Regions from separate parts of the Arthrobacter pasteuri genome, predicted to be linked through region 3. Evidence: riboswitches for the same ligand, from Rfam matches in the RefSeq annotation. Region 3 holds a riboswitch; each other region holds the start of a gene.
The links. Region 3 has a riboswitch for cyclic di-AMP ahead of ACX80H_RS13025 (NlpC/P60 family protein). Riboswitches for the same ligand answer to the same signal wherever they lie in the genome.
Positions count from the first base shown of each region.

Region 1: linked by a shared signal. The riboswitch ahead of ACX80H_RS07785 (M23 family metallopeptidase) and the one ahead of ACX80H_RS13025 (NlpC/P60 family protein) in region 3 are both predicted to bind cyclic di-AMP.
Region 2: linked by a shared signal. The riboswitch ahead of ACX80H_RS02795 (NlpC/P60 family protein) and the one ahead of ACX80H_RS13025 (NlpC/P60 family protein) in region 3 are both predicted to bind cyclic di-AMP.

Region 1 covers NZ_JBTNDO010000001.1:1,656,803-1,660,756, forward strand. The annotation lists gene ACX80H_RS07780 (diacylglycerol/lipid kinase family protein) at 1-549, shown strand, start outside; gene ACX80H_RS07785 (M23 family metallopeptidase) at 592-1,350, opposite strand; cyclic di-AMP (ydaO/yuaA leader) riboswitch at 1,354-1,552, opposite strand; gene ACX80H_RS07790 (siderophore-interacting protein) at 1,714-2,757, opposite strand; gene ACX80H_RS07795 (ABC transporter ATP-binding protein) at 2,754-3,671, opposite strand; gene ACX80H_RS07800 (FecCD family ABC transporter permease) at 3,674-3,954, opposite strand, start outside.
Region 2 covers NZ_JBTNDO010000001.1:583,200-587,153, forward strand. The annotation lists gene ACX80H_RS02795 (NlpC/P60 family protein) at 1-852, opposite strand, end outside; cyclic di-AMP (ydaO/yuaA leader) riboswitch at 855-1,033, opposite strand; gene mutM (bifunctional DNA-formamidopyrimidine glycosylase/DNA-(apurinic or apyrimidinic site) lyase) at 1,175-2,149, opposite strand; gene rnc (ribonuclease III) at 2,150-2,890, opposite strand; gene rpmF (50S ribosomal protein L32) at 2,965-3,168, opposite strand; gene ACX80H_RS02815 (YceD family protein) at 3,171-3,737, opposite strand; gene coaD (pantetheine-phosphate adenylyltransferase) at 3,845-3,954, opposite strand, start outside.
Region 3 covers NZ_JBTNDO010000002.1:417,002-420,955, forward strand. The annotation lists gene ACX80H_RS13020 (HNH endonuclease) at 1-251, opposite strand, end outside; gene ACX80H_RS13025 (NlpC/P60 family protein) at 471-1,376, opposite strand; cyclic di-AMP (ydaO/yuaA leader) riboswitch at 1,382-1,559, opposite strand; gene ACX80H_RS13030 (iron-dependent transcriptional repressor DtxR) at 1,671-2,369, opposite strand; gene serC (phosphoserine transaminase) at 2,623-3,747, shown strand; gene ACX80H_RS13040 (MFS transporter) at 3,744-3,954, opposite strand, start outside.

The sequences.
Region 1 (3,954 bases), on a different contig from region 3:
CAGGACGCGCACGTGTTCCTGGTCATGGCGGGCATCGGGTACGACGCCGCCATCATGTCGGACACGCGCGACGACCTGAAGGACAAGGTCGGCTGGCTGGCCTACGTCGACGCCGGGATCCGCAACCTCCCGGGCAGGCCGGCGCGCACCACCATCTCGGTGGACGGCGGCAGGTCCTTCGAGCGCCGCCTGCGCAGCGTGATGGGCGGCAACTGCGGCAAGATCATGGGCGGCCTCGAGATCTTCCCGGGTGCGAAGATCGACGACGGCCTGATGGACCTCATGACCCTGGCGCCCCGGGGGAAGCTCGGCTGGCTGGCCGTCGCCGGGAAGCTCTTCACCCGCGGCAAGGGCAAGGACCCGTCACTGGAGTACTTCCAGTGCCGCACCGCCGAGGTCACCCTGCACGAACCGCTGGAGGTGCAGCTCGACGGCGATCCTCTCGGCAAGGCCACGCACATGGCCTTCGAGGTGAAGCCGAATTCGCTGCGCCTGCGGATGCCGCTGGGGTACAAGGACCCCGCCGTCGTCAGCGAGCCGCTGCCCTAGCAGTCCACCTGGCGGTTCACCGGCGGGCCAGGACCGGCCGGGCTACAGCCAGGGCTTCGGGTCGACCTTCTTGTCGTCGATCATCACCTCGAAGTGGAGGTGGCAGCCGGTGGAGTTCCCCGTGCTGCCGACGGCCCCGAGGACGTCCCCGCGCTTCACCTTGGTGCCGGCCGGCACGTCGATGGCGCTCAGGTGGTTGTACGTGGTGTCCAGCCCTCCGCCGTGGTCGACCACGATGCGCTGGCCCCCGCCGTAGGCATGCCAGCCGGAGTCGACGACGGTGCCGGCATCCGCGGCCTTGACCGGCGTCCCGCAGGCGCCGGCATAGTCCAGGCCCTCGTGGAGCTCATCGGCAGCCCCACTCAGCGGGTTGACGCGGTAGCCGAAGGCGGAGGCCTCGACCGGGTTGTCCACCGGGGACTCGAAGGCCTTGCGGTCCCTGAGTGCAGGAGTGAGTGACGCGGAGAGGGCCCGGGCACTCGCGATACCCGGCGCGACGCCCTCCACGACCCTGCCGGCTCCCTCGAGGGTGAAGGTCACGGGCGCCTCGGCGGCAGCCGTGACGGCCTGGGCGCCTGCTGCAGGGGCGGCCGTCGTCGCCGAGGGCGCGACGGCACCGAGCAGCAGTCCCGCCGAGGCGAGGACGATGCCGGCCGTGGCGGCGTTTCCGCGCAGTCGTGCGAGCGGCGTCGTACCGTCGGCCCTTTCGTGCCGGAGGTCGCGGCGCGTCGGCTGCGAGGCCCTCTGCGGGGCGTGATCGTCGGACGCGCGACGGTGTTCGGGCATGGCGGTATGGATCAAGTGCTTACCTCTCTGGAACGCCGGCGAAGTTAGCTGTCGGATTCGAGCAAGAGTTGACTCGGCCCCTCTGCGCGACCCTCTACCGCGGGAATGCCGCGGGAATGGCCGAAGTAGCATGGAAGGGCTTCACCCCGAGGCGGCTCAGGCCGCCGGAACGTGGGTCCTCCACCCCTGTCACAGTGTGTTCAGGCGGTCCGCTGACAGGGTTAGGCGTACGGACCTGGATGTGTAATCCAGCTTTGACTACTTAAAACAGTAGGTCAGAGCACGCGAAGTTACAATTTCGTTATCGCTTCTGGGGATAAATGTGATAGAGGTCGCCCGGCACCTAAGGGGTGCGGGAAGCGGTTCGGAACGGCTGCGTCAGGCCAGTTCCGCGCGCCCCTTGCGCCAGTAGCCCATGAAGGCGACCTGCTTCCGGTCCACGCCCACGTCCCGCACCAGGTAGCGCCGGAGCCCGCGCACGACGGCAGCCTCCCCGGCGATCCATGCGTAGAAGGGCTGGGTGCCGGAAAGTCGTCCGGGGTTGACCGTCGACTGCACGACGGCCGCATCGAGCAGCTGCGGGGTCTCCCAGAGGATGGTCCTGTCGATGTCCACGTCCTCGGGTTCGTCTCCGCCCCCGACATCGGCCGGAGCCGAGAGCGACACCCAGCCCGGCACGCGCACCGCGTCCCGGACGGCTGCCTCCAGCAGCTCGCCGTGCGGCTTCCCTGCCCGCGTCAGCCAGGTGATGGTCACCGCCGACCGTGTCTCGATCGGCTGGATGTCCTCCACGTCCGGCACCTCCAGGAACGCGGAGCCGCTGATGTCCTTGGGAAGTGCCTCCAGGATGGCGCTGATGGCCGGCACGGCGGTCTCATCACCGGCGAGCAGGACGTGCTGGGCGAGGCCGGGGCTCCATTCGATCCCGCCGTAGGCGCCCGCGGTCCTGCACTGCGCCGCCGATGCGTTGGGACCGATCATGCAGACCCGGTCGCCGGGCCGGGCCGCCGCTGCCCATTCCGCCGCCGGGCCGCCGCGGCCGTCGTCGTCGAGGTGCAGGACGAAGTCGACGTCGATCTCCGTCCGCGGGCCCCGGCGGCGCGCGGTGCGCACGGTGTAGGTGCGCATGAACCCGCGCTCCTCCGCCTCCATGCCGAGCCACAGCTGGTACCAGTTCCCGCGCTCCATCAGACCTGGAAGGTCGGGGCACTCCCGGCCGGCCGACGGGATGACGATCTTGATCCGGAGGTCGAGGCTGTCCCCGGCCACCCCGAACGCCTCGAGGCACGCACCGCCGAAGGTGATACGTCGGAAGGTGGGACTGAGGTCCTGCACGGCCGTGACCACGACGTCAAACGCCAGCACCATCGGTTCGGTGTCGGCGGCGGTCCGCCGGGCGCTGCGCTGGGTCACTTCGGTCATGATGCTGCCTCCACGTGGGCGGGAACGGTGTCCTGGGGATTGGGTCGGTAGCCCCGGGCCTGCTCGCCGGCGGGGGACGTCCGGGCGCGGACGGGGGACGGGCCGTGGTACCTGCCAATGGGAACCACCATGGGTGTGCCGGACACGGGATCCTCGACGACCCGGCACTCCAGGTCGAACACGCCTGACACCGTCTCCTGGGTGACGACGGCGGCCGGCGGCCCCTCGGCCACGATCCGGCCGTCCCGCATGGCGATCAGGTGGTCGGCGTAGCGCGCGGCCAGGTTGAGATCGTGCAGCACCATGACGACGGTGGTGCCAGAGCGCCGGTTGAGGTCGGTGATGAGGTCGAGGACCTCAATCTGGTGCGTGACGTCGAGGAAGGTGGTGGGCTCGTCGAGCAGCAGGATCCCCGTCTGCTGCGCGAGGGCCATGGCGATCCACACGCGCTGGCGCTGCCCGCCGCTCAGCTCGTCCACGGTGCGGTCGGCGAGGGCGAGCGTGTCGGTGGCCTGGAGGGCGCTCGCCACGGCGTCGTCGTCCTCGGGGGTCCACTGGCGGAACCAGCCCTGGTGGGGGTACCGGCCCCGACCGACGAGGTCCGCGACGCTGATGCCGTCCGGAGCGACCGGCGTCTGCGGGAGAAGTCCGAGGACGCGTGCGACGGCCTTCGTGGACTGCCCCTGGATGTCCGATCCGTTGAGCACCACGGTGCCCCCGGCTGGCTTGAGCAGCCGTGCGAGCCCGCGCAGCAGCGTCGACTTGCCGCACGCGTTCGCGCCGACGATGACCGTCACCCGGCCGGGCGGCAGGTCGACGGAGAGAGCGTCGACGACGGTGAGCTCGTCGTACGCGAGTGTGAGTTCCTCGGCGGACAGTGTGTCCGTCGGTCCGGGGTCCTGGCGCGGAGCCATTCTCAGCCTCCCTGGCCTGATCGGTTCGCCGTGGCGAGCAGCCACAGCAGGAACGGCGCACCGAGCGCGCCGGTGACGACGCCGACGGGCAGCGACGTCCCGGGAATGAGGTTCGCGGCGAGGAAGTCCGCCCCGAGGACGATGACGGCACCCACGAGGCCCGCCATCGTCAGTGACGGCCGGTTGCCGAGCAGCCGGCGGGCGATGGGCCCGGACAGGAAGGCGATGGAGGCGATCGGCCCGGCCGCGGCGGTGGCGACCGCCGCGAGGGCGACGGCGGTGG
Region 2 (3,954 bases), on a different contig from region 3:
CACGAGCGTTCCCTGCGAGGGGTTGAGCGCGCTGATCATCTCGCCGTTGCCGAGGTAGATACCGACGTGGCTGCCGCCGTTCTGGCTCACCAGGTCGCCCGGCTGGGGGTTGCTGGTGGGCGTCAGGGCCGCGAACTGCGACCAGGTGGTGCGCGGCAGGCTGACGCCGTTCTGTGCGTAGACCCACTGCACGAAGCCGGAGCAGTCCCAGGCGCCGAAGGAGGTGCCGCCGTAGACGTATGCCGAGCCGAGGCCCTGCATCGCGGTCGCGGTGATGCCGCTGGTCGCTACCGGCGTGAAGGCTGCGGCCTGCGTGCTGAGGCCCGTCGAGTTGCCTGCCGGAGCAGCTGCGGGAGCAGCGACCGGAGCGGCTACGGGAGCAGCGACCGGAGCGGCTACGGGAGCAGCGACCGGTGCGGCTGCGGGGGCCGCGAGGATGGCTGCGGACTGGACGGAGTACTGCTGGGGTGCAGCGGAACCGCCGAGGGAGATCGACTGGCCGGGGTAGATGACCGAGCTGTACCCGAGGCCGTTGGCCGTGAAGACGGCCTGGAGGCTCACGCCGTGGGCTGCTGCGATGCTGCCGAGGGTGTCCCCGGCCTGGACGGTGTAGGTACCTGCCGCAGCGGTGGTCGCCGCTGCCGGCTGGGTGCTGGTGGACTGGACGCTGATCTCGCCGGCGGCGCTTGCCGGAAGCGCTGCACCGAGCATGATGCCGGATGCGGCAACGACGACGGCGGCGGGCTTGCCGGCCACCGAAGCAGAGGCGCTGACCGCGCGGGATGCGGTGACGAGGGGGTTGGTGCGCGTGGGGACTGCCCGGTGGCGCGCGGAAGTGTTCTTCTTGGACATGCTGTTGCCTTTCCCAATGCCTACGAAGTTAGCTGTCGGGTTCGGATGGGACATCCGGACGCGTTTCCCGTAGACCACCGCCCCCGGTGCTGGTCTACGCGCGTCTTAACCCCAAGGACTCTCAGGTGAGTCCGCTATTGGTTCCCCCGCCCCTGTCGAACGTGTTGAGCGAACGGTCCATCCTCATCGACAGGGTTAGGCAGTGCGAGGATGGGCGCCCGTCCGTGGTGGACCGGGCGCGGGCTTAACCGTACGCGGTCGGACGCGTCTTGTCACGTTTGGGTCACGAACCCCGCACGACGACGGGGTTCCGGGGCCTCGGCTAGGATCGCGCGTTGCGCGGTCTTGGCTGGCAGACGGGGCAGAGGAAGGACGACCGGTTCATGAAGGCCTCCCGTCGCAGGAGGGTCGTCCGGCCCTCCGACAGGCACCGGCGGCAGGGCTGCCCGGCACGCCCGTAGGCTTCCAGATCGCGCGCGAAGTAGCCGGACGCTCCGTTGACGTTGACGTACAGCGAGTCGAAACTGGTGCCGCCGGCCTCTAGGGCCCGCCGCATCACGGTCGTGACCGCCTCGACGACGCGGAGGGTGTCCGGCCGGCGGAGGGTGTCGGTGGGACGCGCGTAGTGCATCCTCGCCGCCCACAGGGCCTCGTCGGCGTAGATGTTCCCGATGCCCGAGATGAGGCCCTGGTCGAGGAGTGCGCGCTTGAGGCTTGTCCTCCGCTCCCGGAGCCGGCGGTGAAAGGACTCCGTGGAGAACGCGGGGTCGAGGGGATCGCGGGCGATGTGCGCGGCCTGCCGGGGTATGAACGGGAGGCTTCCGCCCCCGAGCCCGCCCGGCCGGCCATCGGTCGTCCGCTCGAGGTCCGTCACGAACATACCGCCGAAGATCCGTTGGTCCACGAAGCGCAGGTCTGCCGGAAGCGGAGTGCCGTCCGCATCGGTTGCGGCGGACAGTCTCAGCCGCACCTTCAGGTGCTTCTCCAGCGGCGCGTCGGGCTCCTCGATGAGCAGCTGCCCACTCATCCCGAGGTGGGCCATGAGGGCGGTGGAAGGAGCACTGGAGGGAGCGCTGGAGGGGCCGTCCGGATCCTCGAGGATCATCCAGAGGAACTTCCCGCGGCGGACGACGTCCGTCACGCGGGCGCCCGTGACGTTGCCGCGGAAATCCTCGACCCCGTGGACATGCCGTCGAAGCGATCGCGCGTCGAGGACGTCGACGTCCTCGACGGTCCGCCCGGTCACCCAGCGCGCCAGGCCCCGGCGTACCACCTCGACCTCGGGGAGTTCAGGCACTCAGGCCCTGTCCGCGGCGGACCCGCCGACCGCGTCGGGCCTGACGTCCGCAGGAACCCCGGATGCGTCCGCAAGGAGTCGCCAGGACTCGGCCGCCGCAGCCTGCTCCGCTTCCTTCTTGGAGTGCCCGCAGCCGGATCCGTAGTCGACGCCGCCGATCACCAGGCGCGCCGTGAAGGTACGGGCGTGGTCGGGGCCGGTCCCTTCGACCTGGTAGTCGATCAGCCCCAGGCGACGGGCGGCGGCGGTCTCCTGGATACGGGTCTTCCAGTCGGTGCCCTCTCCGAGGACCGCGGAGTCCCGCAGGAGCGGTCCGATGAGCCGCATGACCATTGCGCGTGCGGTCTCGATCCCGTGGCTCAGGTACGCCGCCCCGATGACGGCTTCCATCGTGTCCGCGAGGATGGAGGCCTTGTCTCGGCCGTTGGTGAGCTTCTCACCCTGGCCGAGCAGCACGTAGTTGCCGAGATCGAGGGAACGGGCAACCCCCGCCAGCGCCTTGGTGCTGACGACGGCGGAGCGCCGCTTCGCCAGTTCACCCTCGGACAGACCGGGATTGTCCCGGTACAGCGCGTCCGTCACCGACAGGCCGAGCACGGAGTCGCCGAGGAACTCCAGGCGCTCGTTCGTGGGGATCCCGCCCTGTTCGTAGGCGTAGGACCGGTGCGTCAGGGCAAGACGAAGCGTCTCGGTGTCGATATCGACACCGAGACGCCTCGTGAGTTCTGCTGTATTCTTCACAACCGCATCAGCTGATCCAGCATCGGACGGATGCCTGCCGCAGCACCGGGCGTGCGGCAGGCCATGGTCCGTTGTCAGACGTCGGCTACCTTGCGGCCCTTGTACTCGAGGAACAGCGGGGTACCGGCTGAGTCGGTGACAACCTTGGCCTGGTGGGCGAGGCTGTAGGTGACGCGGCCGTTCTCGATGGTCTTGACCAGCTTGGGGGCGGTTGCCTTCCACTGGGACCGGCGTGCGCGGGTATTCGCGCGGGACATCTTCCGCTTCGGGACAGCCACGGCTAACTCTCTTCTCTCTCGTCTGACTCTGACTTGGTTGCCGCGTCATTCTCAGCGGCGGTGCCCGCCAGCCCTGCAAGGGCTGACCAGCGAGGATCCAAAACTTCATGGTGGTGGTCCGGATCATCGTTGAGCCGGGCTCCGCATTCGGAGCACAGACCCTTGCAATCCTCCCGGCACACCGGCTGGAATGGCAGCGACGTAACCACTGCATCCCTCAGCACGGGTTCCAGATCGACCGAATCGTTCTCCACCCTGTACTGTTCTTCGTCCTCTTCCACCGACAGCGACTGGGAGTCGCTGTAGAAGAAGAGTTCCTGGATGTCCACATCGCGGTCGAACCGCAGTGGCTCCAGGCAACGGCCGCACTCGCCGGTTACCTCGACGTTTGCCGTTCCCGACACCAGGATTCCCTCGTGCACCGATTCGAACCGCAGGTCCAGTTCCATCTCGGAACCTTCCTGCACACCGATCAGTGCGACGCCGAAGTCCTTCGGTGCCGGTACATGTTCTTCAACTGTCCGCATGCTTCCCGGACTGCGTCCGAGATCCTTGACACTGAAAGTCAAAGGCGAACTGAGATCGCTTTTAATGGTGACTCCTGTAGAACATATGACCGACGTACCATCTTAGCCTGATGAGGCGGGCAGTCCCAAAACCGGCAGCAGGTGGCGGGTCACGCCCCTTCCGGCCGATCGCCGGCACTCCGTGACGTGCCCGGCGCCCCGCCGGCCGGCACCAGGCGGCGGAAGACCGCTTCCGGAACGAACGGCTGCACATCGCCGC
Region 3 (3,954 bases):
TAGGCGCACAGGTGGTTGTCGCGACGCAGCACCCCCCGCCGCGTGGCTGTCAGGTCGTGGCGGTACGGGATCTTCACGTAGCGGTTGAGGAGGATCACCGAGGGTCTCCCGAGGATCTCGGTGGGGCCGACGACCGGTTCGCCGTCCTCGGCGACGACGCTCGCCTTCCCCGTGAGCACAAGCACCAGCGCCCGGCGGAATGTGATGACCGCAAGTGGTTCATACCCAGCATTCAGAACAAGAGTGCGCATGCGTTGGCCTCATTGCTGACCTGTTCCCCGCAACCGGTTGCCATCCCGGGTACGGGAGAAGAGCTTCGGATTGACACTGCAAGGGTAAGCCGGAGACCCGCCTGCGGCGAACCCCGGCCGGGCGGGCTTGACGTACCGCACCCGGGCTCCTCCTGCGACCGCTTAAACGCAGGAAACCGGCACAGCGTGCCGGTTCCCTGATCCTGGTGCGTGCGGTGATCAGCCGCCGACGCGGATGTACACGCCACCCGAGCCGAGCTCGGCCGGTGCGATCACCGTGGTGTTGCCGTTGAATCCACCGTGGACGGCCTGGCCGCCACCGATGTAGACAGCGATGTGGGCTGCGCCCATGCCGCCGTCGGCGTAGTAGATGAGGTCGCCCGGGATGGCCTCGCCGGCGCTCACGGTGCGGCCCAGGGAGAGGTAGCCTGCCGGCCAGCCGTGGAAGTTGATGCCGGCAGCGGCGAGGGAGTTGCTGGCCAGGCGCGTGCAGTCCTGCATGACGCCGAGCTGGCCCTTGGCAGCGGCGGCGATCGTCGCGGCGACACCAGAGGAGACCGCAGGGGCGGGAGCAGGTGCGGGTGCGGGAGCAGGTGCGGGTGCGGGAGCAGGTGCAGGGGCGGGGGCAGGTGCAGGGGCAGCTGCGGGAGCCGGCGCGGGAGCAGCGACGGCCTGGACGGCAGCGGCAGCCTGGACGGCGGGAGCCGGAGCTGCGGGAGCCTTCACGACGGGAGCGGGAGCGGCGGGAGCCTCAGCAGCAGGAGCCTCGACGACGGGAGCCGGAGCGACGGGGGCTTCGACGACCGGGGCCTTCTTGGCGACGACCGGCTTGGCGTGGACCTTCACCGCGGTCCTGTTGAAGGACACGACGGTCTTGGACGACGCGACGACGGCCTGGCGGGCCGAGGGAAGGGTGATGCTGGAGGATGCGACGTCGCGCTGCGGCTGGAGATCGGCGGCGTTGGCTGCAACTCCGCTGGTCAGCACGAGGCCGGAAGCCGCGGCGATGACGGCGGCCTGGCGGCCGACCGATCCTGCGTTCGACGCTACTGCGGCGGAAAGAGCGGTCAGCGGGTTGGCGTTCTGGGGCGCGCGGTGGCGGCCCAGCAAAGAGCTGGTGGACACGTTGGATTACCTCTCCCAACGCCTGCGAGGTGAGCTGTCGGATTCGGATGGGAGTCACCCGGCCGCTGCGGTAACAGCGACTTCACCCCAAGGATTTCTCGAAAGAAACCCGAAACTTGGTTCCCCCGCCTCTGCCATGCGATGGTGCGGACGGACCTCGAGCAATGGCAGAGCTAGGCGATTTGCAGGAGGGTGCCGGATCTAGAGCGAATTTGGCACGAAATGAACCGTACAACACGAATGCCGGTTATGTCACATTCTGGTCACAGAATGGTGTGTTATTGGTGACGGCGGTTACGCCGCGATGGATACGAACACGTGGGACGCCACCTCGGGAGGTAGTTCCAGCGCTCCCTCGACGCCGGGCACGCGCACGGAGACGTACCCTCCGACGGACTCGAGGTTCAGCTGCGCGCCCGGGCGCAGTCCGCCCTCGTCGAGCTGCGTGAGGAGTTCCGGATCCACCTGGATCGGCTCGGCCAGCCGCACGAGCGTGACCTGCTTCTCGGGCGAGTACGTGCCCATCGCGGAGAGCAGCGTGACGACGCCGTCGGTGAACAGCTCGGACTGGACGCCGCCGATGGCCTCGAGCCCCGGGATCGGGTTGCCGTAGGGAGATTCGGAGGGCTTTCCGAGGAGTTCGTAGAGCCGGCGCTCCACGCGCTCGCTCATGACGTGCTCCCAGCGGCAGGCCTCGTCGTGGACGTAGGCCCAGTCGAGTCCGATGACGTCGCTCAGGAGCCGCTCCGCGAGGCGGTGCTTCCTCATGACCCCGGTGGCCCTGCGGCGCCCCAGTTCGGTCAGTTCGAGGTGCCGGTCGCCGGAGACGACCACGAGTCCGTCGCGTTCCATGCGGCCGATGGTCTGGGAGACGGTCGGACCCGAGTGGCGAAGCCGCTCGGCGATGCGGGCGCGGAGGGCAACGATGTTCTCTTCCTCGAGCTCAAGGATGGTCCGCAGGTACATCTCGGTGGTGTCGATGAGGTCCGTCATGCGGTTCAGCTCCTTGGTGCGGTGAGGTCGCGCGGCTGGAATGCCTCACGCCGGTGGGGGTGCCACGGCCGGCACAGCCAGCTCCGCCCCACGCCTCCCAAGGTTAACCCATGGCGCGACGCGCCCGGCAATCAGCCAGGAGCCGCCGCCGGCCGGCGCAGGGGTGTCCCGCTCCGGCGTTCACAAATGGAGGGCCGACCGCCGCTGGGGCAGAATGAGGGCGATACCCGCCACCGACACAGCTGGAGCGACCATGAGCGACCTGCCCCGCATCCCCGAACACCTGCTGCCCGCGGACGGGCGTTTCGGCGCAGGTCCGTCGAAGGTGCGAAGCGGGCAGATCGACGCACTGGTGGCCGCCGGGCCGTCGCTGCTGGGGACCTCCCACCGCCAGGCTCCCGTCCGCAACCTGGTGGGGCGGGTGCGTGAGGGGCTCAGCACCTTCTTCGGCGCCCCCGAGGGGTACGAGGTGGTCCTCGGCGTCGGCGGGTCGACCGCGTTCTGGGACGTGGCGGCGTTCGGCCTCGTCGAACGGAAGGCGCAGCACCTCTCCTTCGGCGAGTTCGGTTCGAAGTTCGCCTCCGCGACTGACAAGGCGCCGTTCCTCGACGCATCGAGCATCATCACCGCCGAGCCCGGCACCCGCCCCGACCCCGTCGCGGAGGACGGCGTCGACGCCTACGCGTGGCCGCAGAACGAGACCTCGACAGGGGTCGCGGCTCCCGTACGGAGGGTGGAGGGGGCGGACGACGGCGCCCTGGTCCTCGTCGACGCCACATCCGCGGCCGGCGGCCTCGACGTCGACGTCTCGCAGGCCGACGTCTACTACTTCGCCCCGCAGAAGAACTTCGCTTCCGACGGCGGCCTGTGGCTCGGGCTCTTCTCCCCCGCCGCGCTGGAGCGTGCCGCGCGGATCAACGCCGGCGACCGGTGGATCCCGGACTTTCTGAACCTCCAGACGGCGATCGACAACTCCCGCCTGAACCAGACCTACAACACCCCGTCGCTGTCCACGCTGGTCACGCTGGACGCGCAGGTCGAATGGCTGAACGCCCAGGGCGGCCTGCCCTTCGCTGCAGCCCGCACCGCGGACTCCGCCGGGCGCATCTACTCGTGGGCGGAGGCCTCACCGGTGGCGAGCCCCTACGTGGCCCGCACCGAGGACCGCTCCAACGTGATCGTGACGGTGGACTTCGACGACACCGTGGACGCGGCACGCATCGCCGCCATCCTGCGCGCGAACGGCATCGTCGACGTCGAGCCCTACCGCAAGCTCGGCCGCAACCAGCTGCGCATCGCCACCTTCGTGGCCATCGATCCCGAGGACGTCTCGGCGCTCATCGCCTGCATCGACCACGTGGTCGGAAACTTCCTCTAGGAGGTCCCGTCCGTCGCCTCGTGGTCCAGCCGGAGCCGGCGGGGCGCCGAACGGTCGTAGCGCAGCCGCACCTCGTGGTACCGCCAGGCCCAGAAGATGCCCGCCGCGGCCGCAATGAGCCCCGAGGCGGCGGCCACCCCGAGGCTCCACCTCGGGCCGAAGGCGTCGGACACCCAGCCCACGACGGGCGCGCCCAGCGGGGTCCCG